Regions from separate parts of the Streptomyces violaceus genome, predicted to be linked through region 1. Evidence: riboswitches for the same ligand, from Rfam matches in the RefSeq annotation. Region 1 holds a riboswitch; each other region holds the start of a gene.

Evidence for each region. A riboswitch is a leader RNA that binds a small molecule or an ion and turns the genes downstream of it on or off. The one in region 1 is predicted to bind cobalamin.
Region 2: another riboswitch for cobalamin. It lies ahead of OG542_RS03240 (energy-coupling factor ABC transporter permease); the one in region 1 lies ahead of OG542_RS04660 (acyl-CoA thioesterase).
Region 3: another riboswitch for cobalamin. It lies ahead of OG542_RS28640 (prenyltransferase/squalene oxidase repeat-containing protein); the one in region 1 lies ahead of OG542_RS04660 (acyl-CoA thioesterase).

Annotation. Positions count from the first base shown of each region.
Region 1 is NZ_CP107911.1:1,007,360-1,013,848, forward strand. It holds gene kdpB (potassium-transporting ATPase subunit KdpB) at 1-227, opposite strand, end outside; gene kdpA (potassium-transporting ATPase subunit KdpA) at 227-1,888, opposite strand; gene kdpF (K(+)-transporting ATPase subunit F) at 1,897-1,986, opposite strand; cobalamin riboswitch at 2,436-2,610, shown strand; gene OG542_RS04660 (acyl-CoA thioesterase) at 2,674-3,129, shown strand; partial or broken gene OG542_RS04665 (short-chain fatty acyl-CoA regulator family protein) at 3,139-3,944, opposite strand; gene OG542_RS04670 (class II fructose-bisphosphate aldolase) at 4,290-5,132, opposite strand; gene OG542_RS04675 (DeoR/GlpR family DNA-binding transcription regulator) at 5,333-6,121, shown strand; gene OG542_RS04680 (carbohydrate ABC transporter permease) at 6,184-6,489, opposite strand, start outside.
Region 2 is NZ_CP107911.1:698,005-704,493, reverse strand. It holds gene OG542_RS03255 (energy-coupling factor ABC transporter ATP-binding protein) at 11-862, opposite strand; gene cbiQ (cobalt ECF transporter T component CbiQ) at 859-1,608, opposite strand; gene OG542_RS03245 (energy-coupling factor ABC transporter substrate-binding protein) at 1,614-1,958, opposite strand; gene OG542_RS03240 (energy-coupling factor ABC transporter permease) at 1,955-2,656, opposite strand; cobalamin riboswitch at 2,687-3,069, opposite strand; gene OG542_RS03235 (serine/threonine-protein kinase) at 3,126-4,553, opposite strand; gene OG542_RS03230 (MDR family MFS transporter) at 4,826-6,079, opposite strand; gene OG542_RS03225 (ABC transporter permease subunit) at 6,121-6,489, opposite strand, start outside.
Region 3 is NZ_CP107911.1:6,357,567-6,364,055, forward strand. It holds gene OG542_RS28625 (ABC transporter ATP-binding protein) at 1-1,047, opposite strand, end outside; gene OG542_RS28630 (energy-coupling factor transporter transmembrane component T) at 1,044-2,168, opposite strand; gene OG542_RS28635 (SCO2322 family protein) at 2,179-2,838, opposite strand; gene OG542_RS28640 (prenyltransferase/squalene oxidase repeat-containing protein) at 2,835-4,046, opposite strand; cobalamin riboswitch at 4,168-4,298, opposite strand; gene OG542_RS28645 (SAM-dependent methyltransferase) at 4,459-5,274, shown strand; gene OG542_RS28650 (helix-turn-helix domain-containing protein) at 5,304-6,212, opposite strand; gene OG542_RS28655 (MBL fold metallo-hydrolase) at 6,400-6,489, opposite strand, start outside.

The DNA.
Region 1 (6,489 bases):
GTCAGGACGGAGCCCACGAGGACGACGAACATCACGGGTGACTTGATCATCATCCGCGGGTCGAGCTTGCGGAACGCGTCCGGCAGTGACTTCACCAGCTGCCCGGGGTCGAACAGGCCCGCGCCGACACGGCCCTCCGGGGTTTTGTGACCCGTCGGCGCGTCCTGGTGGGGTGCCAGGGTGGGAGTGGACATGGAGTCCTCAGACTTCTCTGTACGGGTGGTCATCACGCCAGCCCCTCGGCGAGCGGGCCCAGCGCGAGGGCGGGGAAGTACGTGAGACCGGTGATGATCAGGATCGCTCCTACCAGCAGGCCGGTGAACAGCGGCTTCTCTGTGCGCAGGGTGCCCGCGGTGGCCGGTACCGGCGTCTGCCGGGCCAGCGAGCCGGCCAGCGCCAGCACGAACACCATCGGCAGGAACCGGCCGAGCAGCATGGCGATGCCGAGCGTGGTGTTGAACCACTGGGTGTCCGCGTTCAGGCCGGCGAAGGCCGAGCCGTTGTTGTTCGAGGCGGAGGTGTAGGCGTACAGGATCTCGGAGAACCCGTGCGCACCGCTGTTGGTCATGGAGTTCGCCGGAGTCGGCAGGGCCATGGCGCACGCCGTGAAGATCAGCACAAGCGCCGGGGTGACCAGGATGTACAGGGCCGCCAGCTTGATCTCACGGGTGCCGATCTTCTTGCCGAGGTACTCGGGCGTGCGGCCGACCATCAGGCCGGCGATGAACACCGCGATGATCGCCATGATCAGCATGCCGTAGAGGCCGGAGCCGACACCGCCGGGCGCGATCTCGCCCAGCATCATGCCGAGCATGGTGATGCCGCCGCCGAGGCCGGTGAAGGAGGAGTGGAAGGAGTCGACCGCACCGGTGGAGGTGAGCGTGGTCGACACGGCGAAGATGGACGAGCCGCCGATGCCGAACCGGACCTCCTTGCCCTCCATCGCCCCGTTCGCCAGCTCGAAGGCCGGGCCGTGGTGGGAGAACTCGGTCCACATCATCAGGGCGACGAAGCCCAGCCAGATGGTGCCCATCGTGGCGAGGATCGCGTACCCCTGCTTCACGCTGCCGACCATCACACCGAACGTGCGGGTGAGGGAGAACGGGATGACCAGGATCAGGAAGATCTCGAACAGGTTGGTGAACGGAACGGGGTTCTCGAAGGGGTGGGAGGAGTTGGCGTTGAAGTAGCCGCCGCCGTTGGTGCCGATCTCCTTGATGGCCTCCTGGGAGGCGACCGCGCCGCCGTTCCACTCCTGCGAGCCACCCATGAACTGGCCGACCTCGTGGATGCCGGAGAAGTTCTGGATCACGCCGCAGGCGACCAGCACGATCGCGGCGACGAACGCCAGCGGCACCAGGATGCGGACGACACCGCGCACCAGGTCCGACCAGAAGTTGCCCAGCTCACCGGAGCGGGACCGCGCGAAGCCGCGCACCAGCGCGACCGCGACGGCCATGCCGACAGCAGCGGAGACGAAGTTCTGTACGGCCAGACCGGCGGTCTGTACGACGTGGCCCATGGCCTGCTCGCCGTAGTACGACTGCCAGTTGGTGTTGGTGACGAAGGAAACGGCGGTGTTGAACGCCTGGTCCGGATCGATCGACGCGAAGCCGAGCGAGCCGGGCAGGACGCCCTGGAGCCGCTGGAGGCCGTAGAGGAAGACGACGCCGACCGCCGAGAAGGCGAGGACGCCGCGCAGATACGCGGTCCAGGTCATCTCGGTGTCGGGGTCGGCACCGATGCCCTTGTAGATCCACTTCTCGACGCGCCAGTGCTTGTCGGAGGAGTACACCCTGGCCATGTAGGTGCCGAGGGGTTTGTAGGCGAGCGCCAGCGCGGCTATGAGCGCCAGCAGCTGGAGCACGCCGGCGAGGACGGGACCCATGTCGTGTCTCAGAACCTCTCCGGGAAGATCAGGGCGAGGACGAGATAGCCCAGCAGGGAGACGGCCACGACCAGGCCGACGACGTTCTCGGCGGTCACAGCTTCGTCACCCCCTTGGCGATGAAGGCCACCAGCGCGAAACCCGCGAGCGTGGTGATGACGAAGGCCAGATCGGCCATCGCGAACTCCTGGAGTCAGGCTCGGTTGAAACGGACGAGTACAGGTAAGCGCCTGTATGGCCGGATCGAGGCGTTCATTGACGACTCTCTTACGGCATTGCGCAGGGCTTTGACGGAACTCATACGCGGCTTGTCTCTACGCGCGAGTACGAGACCCCTGTGCAGGTGAGCCGCCTCACAGCAGCCGGAAGCGGAGCCGGCAGATCACCGCGTCCGTCTCCCGCCCTACGGCGTGTGCGACGACCCCACCCTCAGGGACCGTACGCGGCGATCGGACGGCCGAGCGAGCGGCGCTGCGGGCGGCCCTCGGGGCGGATGACCGCATGCGCCTCGTCCCCGGGGGAGGACGACGGGGCTCAGCGCCTCGGGGGTCAGGCGGGATGCGTCGCAAGAGGGAACCCGGTGGGAATCCGGGACTGCCCGCAGCGGTGAGCGGGAACGACCGCCGTAGGACGCACTGGGCCCGACGTACCGGGCCCGGGAAGCGACGGCCAGTAGGTGTCCTCCGGACAGGAGGGCGAGCCCGCGAGTCCGAAGACCTGCCACCTGCCCGCGCGCCGGTAGGTGCGCGCGGTACGCCCCTTGCCGCGACTCGCGAAGGAGCGACGTGGCCGACCGGAACGCCATCCTGCCCGCCCCCACGAAGCGCCCGGCCGACTCCCGGGTGACGCTGGCGCACATCATGAGCGAGCACGACACCAACCTGTACGGCACCATTCACGGCGGCGTGGTGATGAAGCTGATCGACGACGCGGCGGCGGCTGCCGCCGGACGGCACGCCGATGGGCCGGCGGTGACCGCCTCCGTCGGCCGGATGGCCTTCCTGGCCCCGATGCGTTCCGGCGATCTGCTCACGGTGCACGCCGAACTCGAACGTGCGGGGCGGACCTCGATGACGGTCGGGGTCCGGTCACCGCCGAAGGTGGAACGCGGCCGGGCCCGGTACCGAGGTCGCCACCGGGCGGCTCACGTTCGTCGCCATCGACGCCGACGGCAGGCCGAGTCCCATACCCGCCCTGGTGATGCCCGGAGTGGTCCAGACGCCAGGGCGCCGGGCCGTTGAGGCATCGGCCTACGCCCGGACCGCCCCTCGGTCGGGCCGTGAGTCGGGGTCGGCCACCGGGTAGGGGACGAAGGTGCTGCTGTTGGGGTCGATCCGCAGGGCACGGCCGAGCGGCGGTGCGGCGCGCTGGGGGCAGTCGAGGCGTTCGCAGACCCGGCAGCCCATGCCGATGGGCGTGGCGGCCGAGCCGTTGTCGAGGTCGAGGCCGTCGGAGTAGACGAGGCGACGAGCGTGGCGGATCTCGCAGCCCAGGCCGATGGCGCACGTCTTGCCGGGTTCGCCTCAGCCGCCGCTGTGCCGGGTGACAGCCCGGGCCGTCCACAGGTACCGCTGTCCGTCGGGCATCTCGGACAGCTGGACGTGGATGCGGCCGGGAGTGGCGAAGGACTCGTAGACGTTCCAGAGCGGGCAGGTGCCGCCGGCCCGGCTGAAGTAAACCCGGTCGCGGACTGGCGTTTGGACATGTTGCCGGCCCGGTCGACCCGGGCGAAGGAGAAGGGCACACCCCGCAGGCGGGGGCGCTGAAGGGTGCTCAGACGGTGGCACACGGTCTCGTAGCCCAGGCCGTAGTGGTCGGTGAGGCGCTCGATGTCGTAGCGGAACTCCTCGGCCGCAGTGTGGAAGGCCGTGTACGGCAGGATCAGCGCGGCCGCGAAGTAGTTGGCGATGCCGATGCGGGCCAGCGCGTGGGCCGGTGAACCGGGTTCGAAGTCCTCCGCGGCCAGCCGGCCCAGGTCCTCGTCGTGTTCCAGCGGCGCGATCTTCGTCGCCATGCGGAAGGCACGCCGGCCGGGCCGCAGCCGCGGGGACACGTTGGTACGAAACACGGAGAAACTGCTCCCGACATGTCTGCTCCCTGCCTGATTTTTGCAGGTCAAGGGCGGTCCTCGTAGGCTACATGGATTCGCGTGTCCGGTCAGCCGTCCCGGGCCGTTCCACGACTCACACCTCATCAGGCCGACGCTGAGATCCAGACTGCTTCCAGTCGCCGAAGGGCGTGGTGCTGTCACCTTTGCTGAAGGCGCTGACGGGGACCACGCCGGCCTGGACGCCGCGGTCCTGAGGGCCGCCGGCCTCCGGGCGGTGACGGTGCCCGGGCGAGGAGCGGTTCGGGACGCCGCCGGGCCCGGCGGCGGACCCCGGTCGGCTCGTCCCGTCCCCTACCCGCCGCCCGACAGGATCCGCAGCGCCGACGTCACGGCATCGGCCATCGCCCGGCGCGCCGCGGTGAGGGCGGGCCGGGGGTCGACGGTCGCGGGCGCCGCGGCGAGTGTGTCGCGGACCGCGCCGGTGAAGGCGGCATTCAGTGCCGTGCCGATGTTGACCTTGACCATGCCGGCCGCCACCGCCTGCCGGAGCTCCTCGTCGGGCACCCCCGTCGAGCCGTGCAGAACCAGCGGCACGGGGACCGCCTTTGCGAGGCGGGCGATGAGAGCGTGGTCGAGCCGGGCGGTGCGCGTGGTCATCGCGTGGGAGCTGCCGACCGCGACGGCCAGTGCGTCGACCCCGGTGGCGGACACGAAGTCGCGCGCCTGATCGGGGTCCGTACGTGCCGAGGGCGCGTGCACTCCGTCCTTGCCGCCGATCTCGCCGAGTTCCGCCTCCAGCCAGAGACCCTGGGCGTGCGCCCACCGCGCGGCGGCGCGCGTGGCGACCACGTTCTGGGCGTGCGGCAGCGCGGACGCGTCGAACATGACGGATCCGAAGCCGCAGTCCGCTGCGCGGCGCAGCAGCGCTTCGTCGGTGACGTGGTCGAGGTGCAGCGCCACGGGAACGGCGGCCGCCTCGGCGAGCGCGGCGGTGGCGCGGGCTATCGGGGCGAGCCGACTGGCGTGGAACCGCACGGCGTTCTCGCTGATCTGGCAGATGACCGGGCAGCCCACGGCTTCCGCCCCGGTGACCACGGCCTCGGCATGCTCGAGGGTGATCACGTTGAACGCGCCGACGGCCCGTCCGTCGCGGCACGCGGAGCTCACCACATCGGCGGTGGGAGTCAGTGGCACGGACGGCCTCCCGGTGCGGTATGCGAGGGCCGCGACAGCCGCAGCAGCAGAGGCAGGGACAGCGGCAGCGGCAGCGGCAAGGACCTGCGGGACGTGCAGGGTTTTGTTCGTTTGAGGACCATAAAACACCTAATCAAGCGCTGTGGTTTCATGGAGATGCGCACATCGCGGCGCACATCGCGGACAGGGAGTTGTGAGACATGGCGGCACCGCAGGCCCGGTGGAGCGCGCTGCTGGAGATGCTGACGCGCGACGGACGGATCGAAGTCGAACCGGCTGCCGAGGAGTTGAGGGTCTCCGCCGCGACGATCAGGCGCGACCTCGACGAGCTGGCCCGCCAGCAGATGGTCACCCGCACGCACGGCGGCGCCGTGATCAACGCGATCGCCTACGACCTGCCACTGCGTTACAAGGCCGCGCGCAAGGCTCCGGAGAAGGAGCGGATCGCGGACGCGGCCGCCGGGCTGGTCAAGGCCGGCGCCGTGGTCGGACTCAACGGCGGCACCACGACCACCGAGGTGGCGCGGGCACTGGCCACCCGGGCCGACCTGAGTTCCGGCGGCGCGGAGACGGCGGTCACCGTGGTCACCAACGCCCTGAACATCGCCAACGAACTGGTCGTACGGCGCCACGTGAAGCTCGTGGTGACCGGTGGAGTGGCCAGGCCGGCGTCCTACGAACTGATCGGGCCGCTGGCCACCGAACTGCTCGCGGAGATCGCACTGGACCAGGTCTTCATCGGGGTTGACGCCATCGACGTGGCCCACGGGGCGACCGCCCACCACGAGGGCGAGGCCAGCATCAACCGGGCGCTGGCCCGCCGCGCGCTGCAGGTCGTCGCGGTCGCCGACTCCTCCAAGCTGGACCGTCGGGCCTTCGCTCGCATCTGCCCGGTGGAGGACATCGACGTCCTGGTCACCGACAAGGGCGCCTCGGACGAGCTGACCGAGTCGTTCGAGGCGGCCGGTGTGGAGGTCATCCGCGCCTGACACCGCACGCCTCTTCAGCGGCGGCCCCGGCCACGGCCTTGGCTCCGATGCGCATCCCGGTGTCATCCCCGGACGCCGCCCGCGGTCAGGCCGGCGACGAGGTGGCGCTCCACGAAGACGAACAGCACCACCACCGGCACGATCGCGACGAGCGACGTGGCGAACAGGTACTGCCATTGCTCGTGGTACGAGGTGACGAAGCCGGGGATCGCCTTGGTCAGGGTCATCCGGTCGCCGGACGAGGTGACGGTGAGCGCCACCACGTACTCGTTCCACGCGCTGATGAAGGTGTAGACAAGCGCGGTCACCACACCGGGCATCGCGAGGGGCAGGACGACACGGGTGAGGGAGCCGAGCCGCCCGGTGCC
Region 2 (6,489 bases), 310 kb from region 1:
GAAGCGACCCTCAGCCGCCGCTCACCGGCCGCCCCGCCGCGAGGGCGGCCAGTTCGTCCGGGGTGCGCGGACCGGGCGCCGACGCGGTCAACAGCCCTTGCGCGCGCAGGAGATCCGCGGCGGCGGCACCCCACGGCAACCGCAGTCCCGCCTGCCGAAGGAGATCGGTCCGTGCCAGTGCCGAGGGCGCGGGAGCGATGTGCACACCGTCCGGGGTGAGGAGCGCCGCGTCGTCGGCCCAGCGCAGGGCGAGATCGACGTCGTGGGTGGCCATCACCACCGTGGTGCCGCTCGCTCGCAGTCCGTCGAGCGTGCTGAGGAGCCGTTCCTGGCCGTCGGGGTCGAGTCCGGCCGTCGGCTCGTCGAGGACGAGGACACGGGGCCGCATGGCGACCGCCCCCGCGATGGCGGTCCGTTTGCGCTGCCCGTAGGAGAGCAGATGGGTGGGCCGGCCGGCCAGGGCGGTGATGTCCAGGGCGGCGAGCGCCTCCGCCACCCGCGCCCGTACCTCCGCATCGGCCAGTCCGAGGTTCAGCGGCCCGAACGACACATCCTGCTCGACGGACGCCGCGAACAGCTGGTCGTCCGGGTCCTGCACCACGAGCTGGACGGTCGTCCGCAGCCGGGTCAGGCCCTTGCGGTCGTACGTCACCCGCTGCCCGTCGACCGTCAACCGCCCGTCGTTCGGCCGCAGTCCGCCGCTGAGCAGCCGCATCAGCGTGGTCTTGCCGCTGCCGTTGCGGCCGAGCAGCGCGAGCGCCCGCCCCTCGCGGATATCGAAGTCGAGGCCGCTGAGCACGGTTGGGCCGTCCTCGTAGGCGAAGGACGCGCCCCGCAGGGCGACGAGGGCGGGCTCGCTCATGTCGGCGGCCTTTCCAGTACGAAGGTGAGGACGGCCAGTGCCGCGAGGAGCGCGCAACTGGCGACCGTGAAGCGGACGGAGACGCGGGCCTCGGGCACCAGGACACGCAGGGTGCCGTCGTAGCCGCGCCCGGCGAGCCCGGCCTGGAGGCGGGCCGCCCGGTCGAAGGCCCGGACGAACGCGGTGGCGCCGAGCCCGCCCAGCGAACGCCAGGCGGCGGCCCGCGTGATGTGCCCCAGCCGGGCGGCCTGCGCGTCGCGGATCCGGCGCACGGAGTCCAGCAGCAGAAAGCTCATGCGGTACGTCACGAGTGCGACATCGACGACCGGCGCCGGGATGCCGGCCCGGACCAGGCGCGGCAGCAGGTCGGACATGGGCGTGGTGAAGGCGAACAGCAGCACCCCCAGGGAGGCCGCCGAGGTGCGCAGCAGCAACTCCCCGGCCCGCAGGGGCCCGTCGTCCGCGAGGGAGACGAAGCCCTCCGGCCCGCCGACCTGCACGAGCAGCGTGACCGCGCCGGTCACGCAGAAGCCCAGCGGCACGCGGTAGGCCCGCCACAGCCGGCGGCCGGGCACACCGGCCGGCCCCAGCAGCAGCGACACGGCCGTCACGAGCACCAGGGCCGCGCCCGGCCAGGGCGGCAGCGAGATGGCCAGCACGGTGAGTCCCAGACCGAGCACGGCCTTGTCCACGGGATGACGGCGGCGCCAGCGACTGCTGTGCGCCGCCGCGTCGATCGGCAGCACGCGGCTCAGGCCCTCTCGGCCGTGGACTCCTCGGCGTCCCGCTCCCGCGCCTGCCGCTCACCCTGCCGCCGGCCGCGGCGCAGACCGAAGTAGTAGGCGAGGACACCGGCGCCGAGAGCCGCCTGGAGGGAGAACAGAGCCGACTCGATCTCACCGGACGGCGGTTCGTACAGCGGCGAGAACCATGGCTTGTAGTCCGGCTCGATCTCGGTGATCGCCGTCTCCGCCTCACCGTCGGCGCCCGTGAACGGCTCCTTCTTGTGGTCGCCGAGGCCGAGCGCGAGCGGCAGTACGGCGAGCGCCACCACGGCGAGCAGCAGCAGGATGTTGATCTTCGTGTTCTTCTTCATCGGGCTGCCACCTCGGTCTCGGTCACGGACTGCTTCTTGGCGAGGAGCACGCCCAGCCGGGTCAGTTCGCCCTTGCTGGACTGCACCAGCAGCCGCATCACGAGCACCGTCAGCAGCCCCTCGCTCACCGCGAGCGGGATCTGGGTGACGGCGAAGATGGTGCCGAACTTGCCGAGCGCCCCCACGAACCCGCTGCCCGGGTCGGGGAAGGCGAGCGCCAGCTGCACGCTGGTGACGCAGTACGTGGACAGGTCGGCGAAGAACGCCCCGAAGAAGACCGCGACCATCAGCGGCACGTCGTACCGCCGCAGCAGCTTGTACACGGCGTATCCGGCCCAGGGCCCGACGATCGCCATGGAGAACACGTTGGCGCCGAGCGTGGTCAGACCGCCGTGTGCGAGCAGCAGCGCCTGGAAGAGCAGGGTGATGGTGCCCAGCACCGCCATGATGGGTGGCCGGAACAGGATGGCTCCCAGGCCCGTCCCGGTGGGGTGGGAGCAACTGCCGGTGACCGACGGCAGTTTCAGGGCGGACAAAACGAATGTGAAGGCACCGGAGGCACCGAGGAGCAGGGTGCTCTCGGGGTGCTCGCGCACTTCACGGGTGAGCGACCGGACCCCGTGGACGACGAACGGCGCCGACGCGACGCCCCAGGCGACCGCGTGTGCGGGCGGCAGAAAACCCTCGGCTATGTGCATGGCTCAGCAGACCCTCTCCAGCACCTCGTGGATGGTTGACGCGCCTTGGCCGGTCTCCTGGCTTACGGGTACCACCGCCCGTACTCCGCCTTCCCGGGGCAAGGGCTCTGGCTCCACATTCCCGTCGTCCGCCCGGAGGGCGGGCCGTGCGGCGTCTGGCGCGTGCGATCGCAAGGCGCCGGAGCGCCCTCGTGGCGGAGCCACGTGGGCGGTTCGGCAACGCGGCGAGCGTGCGTGCCAGGCGTCGCACGGCAGACGGGAATGTGGAGCCAGAGCCCTAGGACCCAGTGGCTGCCCGTGAGGGCCGGAGCCGGACTTCCCGATTCACAGTGGCGAGGGCCGCACCGGCATCACACCGGCTTTCCCGTTCACCAAGGCGTGGTGACAGTAGTGCCGAGATAAGGACGATGACAAGCCACCCGAGGGGGCGCGCGAGGGGGCGTCCGCTCGCACACCGGCGCAGGGCCGCTCAGTCGTCGCCCCCGTCGTCATCGTCGTCCCCGCTCTCCCAGTTCTGACGGGGCTTCTCCTGCTGGGGATTTTCCGCCTGTCGCGGTGGGTCGGCCGTCTCCTGCGCCGGGGTCGTGGGGCTGGGTGTCGCTTCGGCGGGGGTCGGGGGAGGAGGCGCGGTGGTGGACGGGGTGATATCGGCCACTGTGCCGGCGGCCGGAGTGCCGGCGGCCGGAGTCGTGTCCTCCGCCGGAGCGGAGGAGAGGGGCGAGGCGGAGCCGGCGGGCGGCGTGGCGGCGGGGCTGCTCGCGGAGGGGGACGCGTCGGGTTCCGTGCCCTCCGTCGCGGTGTCGTCGGGCGAGAACCACAGCATGCCGGCGAGCATCGCGGCGGCGAAGAGTGCCGCCGCGGCGACCGTCGCGGCCGCTCTGCGCCGGTTGCCGGGACCGCCCCGAGGCGCGGCGCGACGCGAACGCCCGGCCTGGGCCGTGCGTCCGGTGCGCAGCCCCGGGGCGCCGGGCAGCGCGTACGTGGCCGGGTTGCGGGTCTCGGCGGCCGGATACGGCCTCGGCGTGGCGGACGTCACCGGGGGCGCGGCCTCCGGCAGCGGTTCGGGCAGCCCTCGCCAGGCACCGCCGGCGAACCACTCGGCGGTCCGCTGGGCGGTGGGCCGGTCCTCGGGCTGCTTGGCGAGCAGGCCGAGCAGGTAGTTCTCGAAGGCCGGCGGGAGTCCGGCGACACCGAGCTCGCGGGGCGGTACGGGCGCGGAATCGAGGTGCTGGTGGAGGAGCGCGACGGCGGTGTCGGCCTGGAAAGGCGGTCGGCCGCTGAGGAGTTGGTAGAGCAGACACCCCAGGGAGTACATGTCGGAGGCGGGGCCGGCGGGCTGGCCCAGGGCGCGTTCGGGCGCGAGGTAGAGGCCGGTGCCGACGATCTGGCCGGTGGCGGTGAGCGCGGCGCCGGGGTCGTCGAGGAAGCGGGCGATGCCGAAGTCGCCGATCTTCAGGGTGCCGTGGGCGTCCAGCAGGAGGTTGGCGGGTTTGACGTCACGGTGGACGATGCCCTGCGCGTGTGCGGCGGCGAGCCCGGAGGCGGCCTGCGCGGCGAGATCGGCCACCCGCTCGGCGGGCAGCGCGCCGGAGGCGGCCAGCACCCCGGCGAGGCTGTCGCCTTCGACCAGTTCCATCACCAGGTACAGCCGGTTGTCGTACTCGCCGAAGTCCAGGACACCGACCAGATTGGGGTGGTTGAGACGCCCGGCGGTCTGGGCCTCCAGACGGAACCGGGAGGCCGCCGTGACGTCGGTGTCCTGGGGCAGCAGCAGCTTGACGGCCACCGCTCTGGCGAGCGTCTCGTCGTACGCGCGCCAGACCTCTCCCATTCCACCGCGCCCGATCTCAACATCCAGCCGGTAGCGGCCCGCTAGCAGCACTCGTCCTCGTCTCATGCGTGTGGGAAGGTACGTCGCCGCATGCCGAACTCCCCGTTTTGACACGGGGGTTGGTGAGGGACGTCGCAGCCGTCCCAGGATACTGGCGCCGCGTGACTCCTGATCTCCGCAGCGGTGTCGAGGGACGGTACGGTCCCGGAAATCCGGGAGCGGAGCCGTCGCCCGGTGGGGTGACGGTGCGGTGCGCGTGGTTGCCGGGGTGCCTTCGCGCGCCTCGGGGCGCCGGATCGGGCCGCCGTGGTCGTCCAGTGGTGCCTTGACGTGCCGGGTCAGGCCGTCTCGCCCGCCCCCTCCGCCCGTTCCTCCCGGCGCGGCAGCAGAACGACTGTCAGGGCCGGTACGGCCGCGAGGACCAGCCAGGGCACGGCGGCCGGGAGGCCGAGGTCGAGCAGGGAGCCGGTGGCCGCGCTGCCGGCCAGGACGATCAGGCCGGAGACGGAGGACAGCGCCCCCATGTAGAGTCCGATCCGGCCCTCTTCGGCCAGGTCGGGCACCCAGGCCCGGGCAGCGGGCACGACCAGCATCTGCCCCACCGTGAGCAGCACGACGAAGCCCGCGGCGGGCAGCAGCCCGGCGACTCCCGTCCAGCCGGCGGGGCGCGCCGCGGCCACCACCACGAAACCGGCCGAGATCAGCAGCAGCCCGGCCGTCATGGAGCGACGCAGGTCCAGCCGGTCGCCCGCCCAGCGGGTCACCGGCAGCTGGGTGAACACCACCAGCACCGAGGACAGGGCGAACAGCCAGGACAGCGGCGCCTGGGAGCCCGTCGCACGCCGCACCTCGTCCGGCAGCGCCAGATACAGCTGGTTGTAGGCGAGCAGGTACGAGCCGTACGCGCCGCACAGGGCCAGGAAGCGGCGGTTGCGCAGCAGCACGCGCGCCCCGCCCCGCTCCCGGGTACGGACCCGGCCCGGGATGTGCTGCGGCATCAGCCAAAGATGCCCGGCCAGGACGAGCACGAAGACCGCCGCGCCAGCGAGGCACGCGGTGCGGAAGTCGACGGCGAGCAGCAACCCGCCGAGCAGCGGTCCGACGAAGGCCCCGGCCTGGCCCGCGACGCTGAACAGCGCCAGGAGACGTGTGCGCGAGCCGCGTCCCTCCCCCTCCCACACCACCGCCTGGCGGGCCACCTCGGACTCCACGGCGGGGGAGAACAGCGCGGCGGCGAAACCGATCACCAGCACGGCGCCGATCACGGCCCAGCTCGCCTCCGCGTACCCGAGCCAGGCGAACCCGGCGATCCGCAGCAGACAGCCGGCCAGCACGACCGGCCGCACCCCGAACCGGTCCACAAGCCAGCCGCCGACCACGAACAGCCCCTGCTGGCTGAAGGTGCGCAGTCCGAGCACGAAGCCGACCAGCCAGCCCGCCATGCCGATCGCGGTGCCGAGGTGCTCGGCGAGGAACGGCAGGACGGCGTAGAAGCCGACGTTGAAGGCGAGCTGGGTCAGGATCAGCAGCCGCAGCAGCGGCGACAGCTCTTTCCAGAGCCGCCAGGTGCTCTCGCGCGGGGTCTTGGGCATGCGGGCGGAACGGCGGGCCAGCACGCGGGAGATGAGGTCGGTCATCGTTCTTCTGTCGGTGAGGTGGCCACAGGGGCCAGGAGGGCGTCGGGGCTGTTCCGCTGTTGCCGCGAGGGCATGATCCGCTCCATGGGGGGACCGGCCGGGCTCGCGGGCCGCCTGCGCCGCCGGGGCAGCCGTACGCCGCCCGCGGCCGTCACCGCGAGCGCCCCCAGCAGGGTGAGTACGGCGGCGGGGAAGAGGACGGCCCACGGGGCGCGCTCGGCGTACGGCTGGTTCTCGGCGAGCAGCAGCCCCCACTCGGGGGACGGCGGCTGGGCGCCCAGGCCGAGGAAGCCGAGGGCGGCCAGGCTCAGCGCGATGCCGGGCAGCCGGAGCAGGGCGTGCCGGGCCACCGGTGCCAGCACGGC
Region 3 (6,489 bases), 5.4 Mb from region 1:
GAGTGCGTTGAGGAGGGTGGATTTTCCGGCGCCGTTGCGGCCCATGAGGGCGATGGTTTCGCCGGGGGTGATGGTGAGGTTGATGTTGGTCAGGGCTTGGATGCGGGCGCGGGTTACTGAGAGCGCTTGGACTTTGCCTAGGGGGGTGGGGGGTGTGGAGTGTTGGCGGGTGCGGGTTGTTTGTGGCTTGTCGCGCAGTTCCCCGCGCCCCTTTAGGGCGATGCCCTCTTGTGCCTCAAGTCGTTGCCGTAGGTCTGTGGCCCGGCGGCGGGCGTCTCGGACCGTCAGGGGCAAGGGCGTCCAGCCCGCCAGGCGGCCCAGGGCCACCACCGGGGGGTATACCGGGGACACCGTCATCACCTCTGCCGGGGTGCCCAGGATCGGAGGCGCGCCCGGGGCCGGGAGCAGGGCGACCTGGTCGGCGTACTGGATGACGCGTTCAAGGCGGTGTTCGGCCATGAGGACCGTCGTACCGAGGTCGTGGACCAGGCGCTGGAGGACCGCCAGGACCTCCTCCGCCGCTGCCGGGTCGAGGGCGGAGGTCGGTTCGTCCAGGACGAGGACGCTCGGGTGCGGGGTGAGGACCGAGCCGATCGCGACGCGCTGCTGCTGGCCGCCGGAGAGCGTGGCGATCGGGCGGTTGCGCAGGTCGGCGAGGCCGAGGAGGTCGAGCGTCTCCTCTACGCGGCGGCGCATCACGTCCGGGGCGAGGCCCAGGGACTCCATGCCGTAGGCGAGTTCGTCCTCGACGGTGTCGGTGACGAAGTGGGCGAGCGGGTCCTGCCCCACCGTGCCGACGACGTCGGCGAGTTCGCGCGGCCTGTGCGTGCGGGTGTCGCGTCCGGCCACCGTGACCCGGCCGCGCAGGGTGCCGCCGGTGAAGTGCGGCACGAGTCCGCAGACAGCGCCCAGGACCGTGGACTTGCCGACGCCGGACGGGCCGGCCAGCAGGACGAGCTCGCCCTCCGGGACCTCGAAGTCGACGCCCTGGACGGTGGGTTCGCGGGCTCCGTCGTACGTCACGGAGACATCCTCGAAGCGGATCACGACGGCTCCTTGGGGTCGGGGGCGACGAACGCGGGCAGCAGACCGAGGAGGATCGCCGCCGCGGGCCAGACGGGGAGTGTGGGGGCCACGAGCGGCACCACGCCGGGGTGCAGGGCCGTGGGGTCACGGACGGCGGCGAGCACGAGGAGCGCGGCGACCGCCACACCGGAGGCGACGACCAGCAGGGCGCGTACGTCCCAGCGGTCCGGGCGGTACCGGGTGCGCAGTGACCGCCGGCCGCCGAGCCGGAGACCCGCGAGGGCGGCGACGAGGCCGACGAGCAGGACCGGGAAGCCGTAGGTGGCGCCCTCGGCGGTGAGTAGCCCGTACGTTCCGGCGCACACACCGAGCAGGCCGCCGAGGGTGAGGGCGGCGGTGGTACGGCGGACGGCGGCCGGGACCTGGGCGGTACGGCCGTAGCCGCGGGCGTCCATCGCGGCGGCCAGGGACACCGAGCGCTCCAACGCGCCCTCCAGGACCGGGAGACCCACCTGCAGCAGGCCCCGGACGCCCTTGTCCGGACGGCCGCGCAGACGGCGTGCGGCGCGCAGACGCTGGACGTCGGCGATGAGGTTCGGCGCGAAGGTGAGGGCGACGACGACCGCGACACCCATCTCGTACAGGGCGCCCGGGAGGGACTTGAGGAGTCGGGAGGGGTTGGCGAGGGCGTTGGCGGCGCCGACGCAGACGAGCAGGGTGGCCAGTCTCAGACCGTCGTACAACGCGAAGGTGAGGGCCTCGGCCGTGACCTCGCCGCCGAGGCGGAGGCCCTGGGCCCAGTCGGGGAGGGGCACCTCGGGGAGGGTGACGAGGGTGTGCGTGCCGGGGATGGGGGAGCCGAGGACGATCGCGAAGAGGAGCCGGATGAGCAGGACGGCGAGGGCGAGTTTGACGAAGGCGCCGTAGGAACGGGACCAGGGAGTCGGGCGGCGGCAGGTCGCCACGACGTAGGCGGAGACCGCGATGAGGAGGGAGAGGAGCAGGGGGTTGGTGGTACGGGTGGCCGCGGTGCCGAGGGAGAGGGACCAGAGCCACCAGGCGCCGGGGTGCAGGGCTGCCCGGCGCGGGCGTTGGGGGCGTGCCTGCCCCTGGCTGGGCCGGTCCACGCTGCGGAGATCCATCGAAAGGCCCCTAAGCCTGGTCACGCCGCCGTACCTGCCAGATCGCCGCCGCCCCCAGTGCCGTCACCACGGCGATGCCCGCCAGCAGGCCCAGGGACGGGCCGTTGTCGTCGGACGTGTCGTCGTCGGAAGTGTCCTTCTGCGCTGCCGGTGCCGACTCAGTCGACTTATGGGAGCTCGCCACCTGCTCTCCGCAGCCCTTCTCCGGGTACCCCGCGATCGCGCACAACAGGGCGTTCGTGTCGTAGCGCAGGGGCTTGGCCACCGTCGCGAGGGCCTCTGCCGTGGTCGCGTCGGGGGAGACCCGGGCGCAGGCCGTCCGGGCAGGGGCCGGGGTCTCGCCCTGGGGGGCGTCGGCCTTCGTGCCGGAGTCGATGACGAGAGCCACCCGCTTCTCGCCCTCCCGCGCGGGCGTCTTCGCGCAGATGGTCCCGAAGTCGGCCGTGCCGCGCGGCCGGGCCGCCTCGGAGGAGTCCTCGCTCACCGCGAAGCGGAAGCCCTGCACGTCGCCGTCCGAGGGACGGGCCATGGACGGGCCCTGGGTGGCGTAGACCCAGCGGTCGCCGTCACGGTCCCAGAACGACCAGTACCGGTAGCCGGCGGCCTGGGCCTGGCCCGCGCCCGCGCACAGCAGGAGCGAGGCCAGGAGGAGAACGGCCCGGCGGATCACGACTGCTGCCTCTTCTTGCGGCCGGTGAAGAGGAAGCCGATGCCGATACCGGCGACGAGGCAGACCCCGACGTACCACCAGACGCCGAAGAAGCCCGACTCCGAGTCGTCCTTCTCGTCGGTCGCCGAGGGCTGTTCGGGGGCCTTCGGGGCCGGGCCCGTCGCGATGAGCTGCTTCACCAGGTCCGTGCCGCCGAAGTCACGCGGGTCCGTGCCCGTCGCGTGCGCGGCGAAGATCAGCTGGGCGTAGGCGGCGGGGCCGCCCTGCTCGGCCCAGGTGGCGGAGTTCTTCTCCAGCCACCGCACGGCCTTACCGGCCTGCTCCGTGTCGCCCTGCGCGGCGAGCGCCACGACCGCGTCGGCGGTGTTGCCGTGGTCGGGCTGGGGGTCCGAGCCGGCGAGGGCGGACGTGAGGTGGTCGTCGTCCTTGGCGAGGGTCTGGGTGAGGTAGGCGGCTCCGTTGGCGGCGGCCTGCTGCGGCGTGGAGGGATCCTCCGTGCACGTGGCGTCGGACTTCTTGCCCGCCTCCACCACCATGCCCTGGCCCAGGGCGCCGAGGACACCGGCCGCCGTGGCGTCCGCGTTGGCGGTCAGCTCGCCCTTCTTGTCGGGCTGGAACGCGAAGGCGCCGTCGTCGTCCCCGCTGCAGGGGAGGGCGAGCTTCAGCAGGGCGTCGTAGGGCGACTTTCCGCCCTTCTCGACCTGGTCCGGCTTCGCACCGGCGGCGGCGAGCGCGCCGATGACGACGGAGGTGGAGTTGGCGTCGGTGGGGCCGCCGGGCGCGTAGCCCCAGCCGCCGTCCTTGTTCTGGACGGACTTCAGCCAGCCGACGGCCTTGTCGGCGACGGCGTCGTGCCCGCCGAGCGCGGCGAGGGCCTGGACGGCGGCGGCCGTCTGGTTGCTGTCCACCATGGTCTTGGCGTCGCACGCCGTGGCCGGATCGGCACGGTAGGGGGCGAACCCGCCGTCCGCGCACTGCTGCCGGACCAGCCACTCCACGGACTTGGCGGCCGGCTTCTCACCCACCGTGTCCTGGGCCAGCAGGGCGAGCGACTGGCGCCAGACGCCGTCGAACTTGGGATCCTTGTCCCCGTACAGAGCGGAGGGGAACGCCTGGGACGGCGAAGGAGACGGCGCGGCGACGGCCGGCGTGGCGGCGCCGATCACGGTGACGGCGGCCAGGACCGCGGCGCTGCGGCGGACGTTCATGATCGGCGAGTGCCTCTCCCTGTGAGGGAGCCGGGCAGCACGGGACACCCCGGCGGCTCGGCTCCGTATACCTCGACGGTGCCGTGCACCGGCGGGCGCCGGGCACGTGAGCCGGTCACGATCCGTACGGGGCGATCCGGCTCACCGCCTGCCTCGGCGGGCGGTTCACGGTTGCGGGTCAGCGCCGGAATTGCACCGGCTTCTCCCTGTACGGGTGATGACGACCCGCCTACTGTACCCGCACGTAGGAAAACGCCCGGGAGCGGTTCCCGCCCTCCGAGGACGGGCCGGGTGGAGCGCTGACCTACTGGCCTGGTGAGAAGTCGAACTGCTCCACCACGCCGAGGAGTTGATCCTGTCCGTGGGGCAAACCGGTTAACGTGAAGCTCCACGACCACACGCAGGAGCGTCCATGACTGACCAGGTGGAGAACTCCGAGCAGGAGCCGCTCTCCAAGATCGATACCTCGGTTCCGCACTCGGCCCGGATCTGGAACTACTGGCTGGGCGGGAAGGACAACTACGAAGTCGACCGTGTGGCCGGTGACGCGTTCCGCGAGATCTTCCCCGGTATCGAGACCGGGGCCCGCGCCGCCCGCTACTTCCTCGCCCGCGCCGTCCGCCATCTGGCCGCCGAAGAGGGCATCCGCCAGTTCCTGGACATCGGCACCGGGCTGCCCAACGTGGACAACACCCACCAGATCGCCCAGCGGGTGGCCCCGGAGAGCCGGATCGTCTACGTCGACAACGACCCGCTGGTGCTGGCCCACGCCCGCGCGCTGCTCACCAGCACACCGGAAGGCGTCACCAACTACGTCGACGCCGACCTGCGCAAGCCGAGCACGATCGTCCGGGAAGCCGGGAAGACGCTGGACTTCGACCAGCCCGTCGCGCTCATGCTGATGGGCATCCTCGGCCACATCGAGGACCACGACGAGGCGCGCTCGATCGTGTCGCAGCTGGTGGACGCCCTGCCTCCCGGCAGCTATCTCGTCCAGTACGACAGCACCGACACCAGTGAGGACTACGTCAGGGCCATCGGGCAGTACAACGACGGCGGCTCGATCCCGTACATCCTGCGCAGCCCCGAGCAGATCGCCCGCTACTTCGACGGTCTGGAGCTGCTGGAACCGGGCGTCACGTCCTGCTCGCGCTGGCGTCCCGACGCCGAGGCCCTGGGCCTGCCCGCCGAGGTGCACCAGTACGGCGGTGTCGCCCTCAAGCGCTGAACCTCCCCGGGAGCCCCGGGGGTCCTCGCTCAGGTCTCCTGAAGTATGCGGTGCAGGATGGTCGGAGTCTCGTCCGGTGACTCGGCTTCGACCACCAGCCGGTTCATGGCATCCCAGTAGCGCTCGATGTCGGCCGGCCGGTCGGGATAGAGCGCGGTGGTGAGCTGCTCGAGGTAGACCACGTCGGGCAACTGGCCGCCGGGCAGCCGCAGGATGGTGACCGGACCGCCCTCCGCGGCATGCCCGCCGGAGAGGAACGGCAGGATCTGGACGGTGACCTGCGGCAGCCGGCAGATCTCGATGAGATGTCTGAGCTGGGCGCGCATCACGGCCGGCCCGCCCACCGGGCGCCGCAGCGCCGCCTCGTCGATCACGGCCCAGAGCTGGGCCGTGCCCGGCTGCCGGTGCAGGATCCGCTGCCGGGTCATCCGCAACGCCACCCGGCGGTCGACCTCGCGTGCGCCGGCGTCGACGTGGGTGAGCTGGACGGCGGCACGCGCGTAGTCGGGGGTCTGGAGCAGCTCGGGAACGCGCTGTATCTGGAAGCAGCGGATGACGCTCGCCGCCTGTTCCGCACCGAGGTAGGACTGCGTCCAGGAGGGCACCACGTCGCTGTAGTACTGCCACCAGGCGTGGGTGTTGGCCTGTTCGGCCAGCGCCAGCAACGTGGCGCGTTCGGCCTCGTCCGTGACGCCGTAGAACGTGAGCAGGTCGGCGACGTCCCGCAGTTTGAACCCGTGGCGGCCGGCCTCCATGCGGCTGATCTTGGAGGGGGAGGCGCGGATGACATGACCCGCCTCCGCCCTGCCGATGCCGCGCGCGTCCCGCAGCCTGCGCAGCCGGGCCCCCAGCGCCAGCCGAGGCACCATGGGCCCGGCCGACCTCCCGTCCAGGACTCCGCTGAAGGGCGACGTTCGAGCGGCCTCTTCGGTGCCCATGGGCATGTCTCCTTGCGGTGGTACGCAGCACCGCACGCGTGGGGGCGTCACGGCTCGTTCATCCTAGAGGCCCTGCCCTGACCCCATCCGGCTTATGCCGAAGGCGAGTTCGGCCGCGGAGTGGGACCGCCGCAGAGTGCCCGGCCCGGACAGCCGTGTACGCCACCTACGCGGCCATGTACGCCACCTACACAGCCACGTACGTCACCGGTTCGCTCCCCGGCACCGCCTCCGCCCGGCCCAGCTTGACCAGGCGGCGCAGATGGGCCTCGGCCTC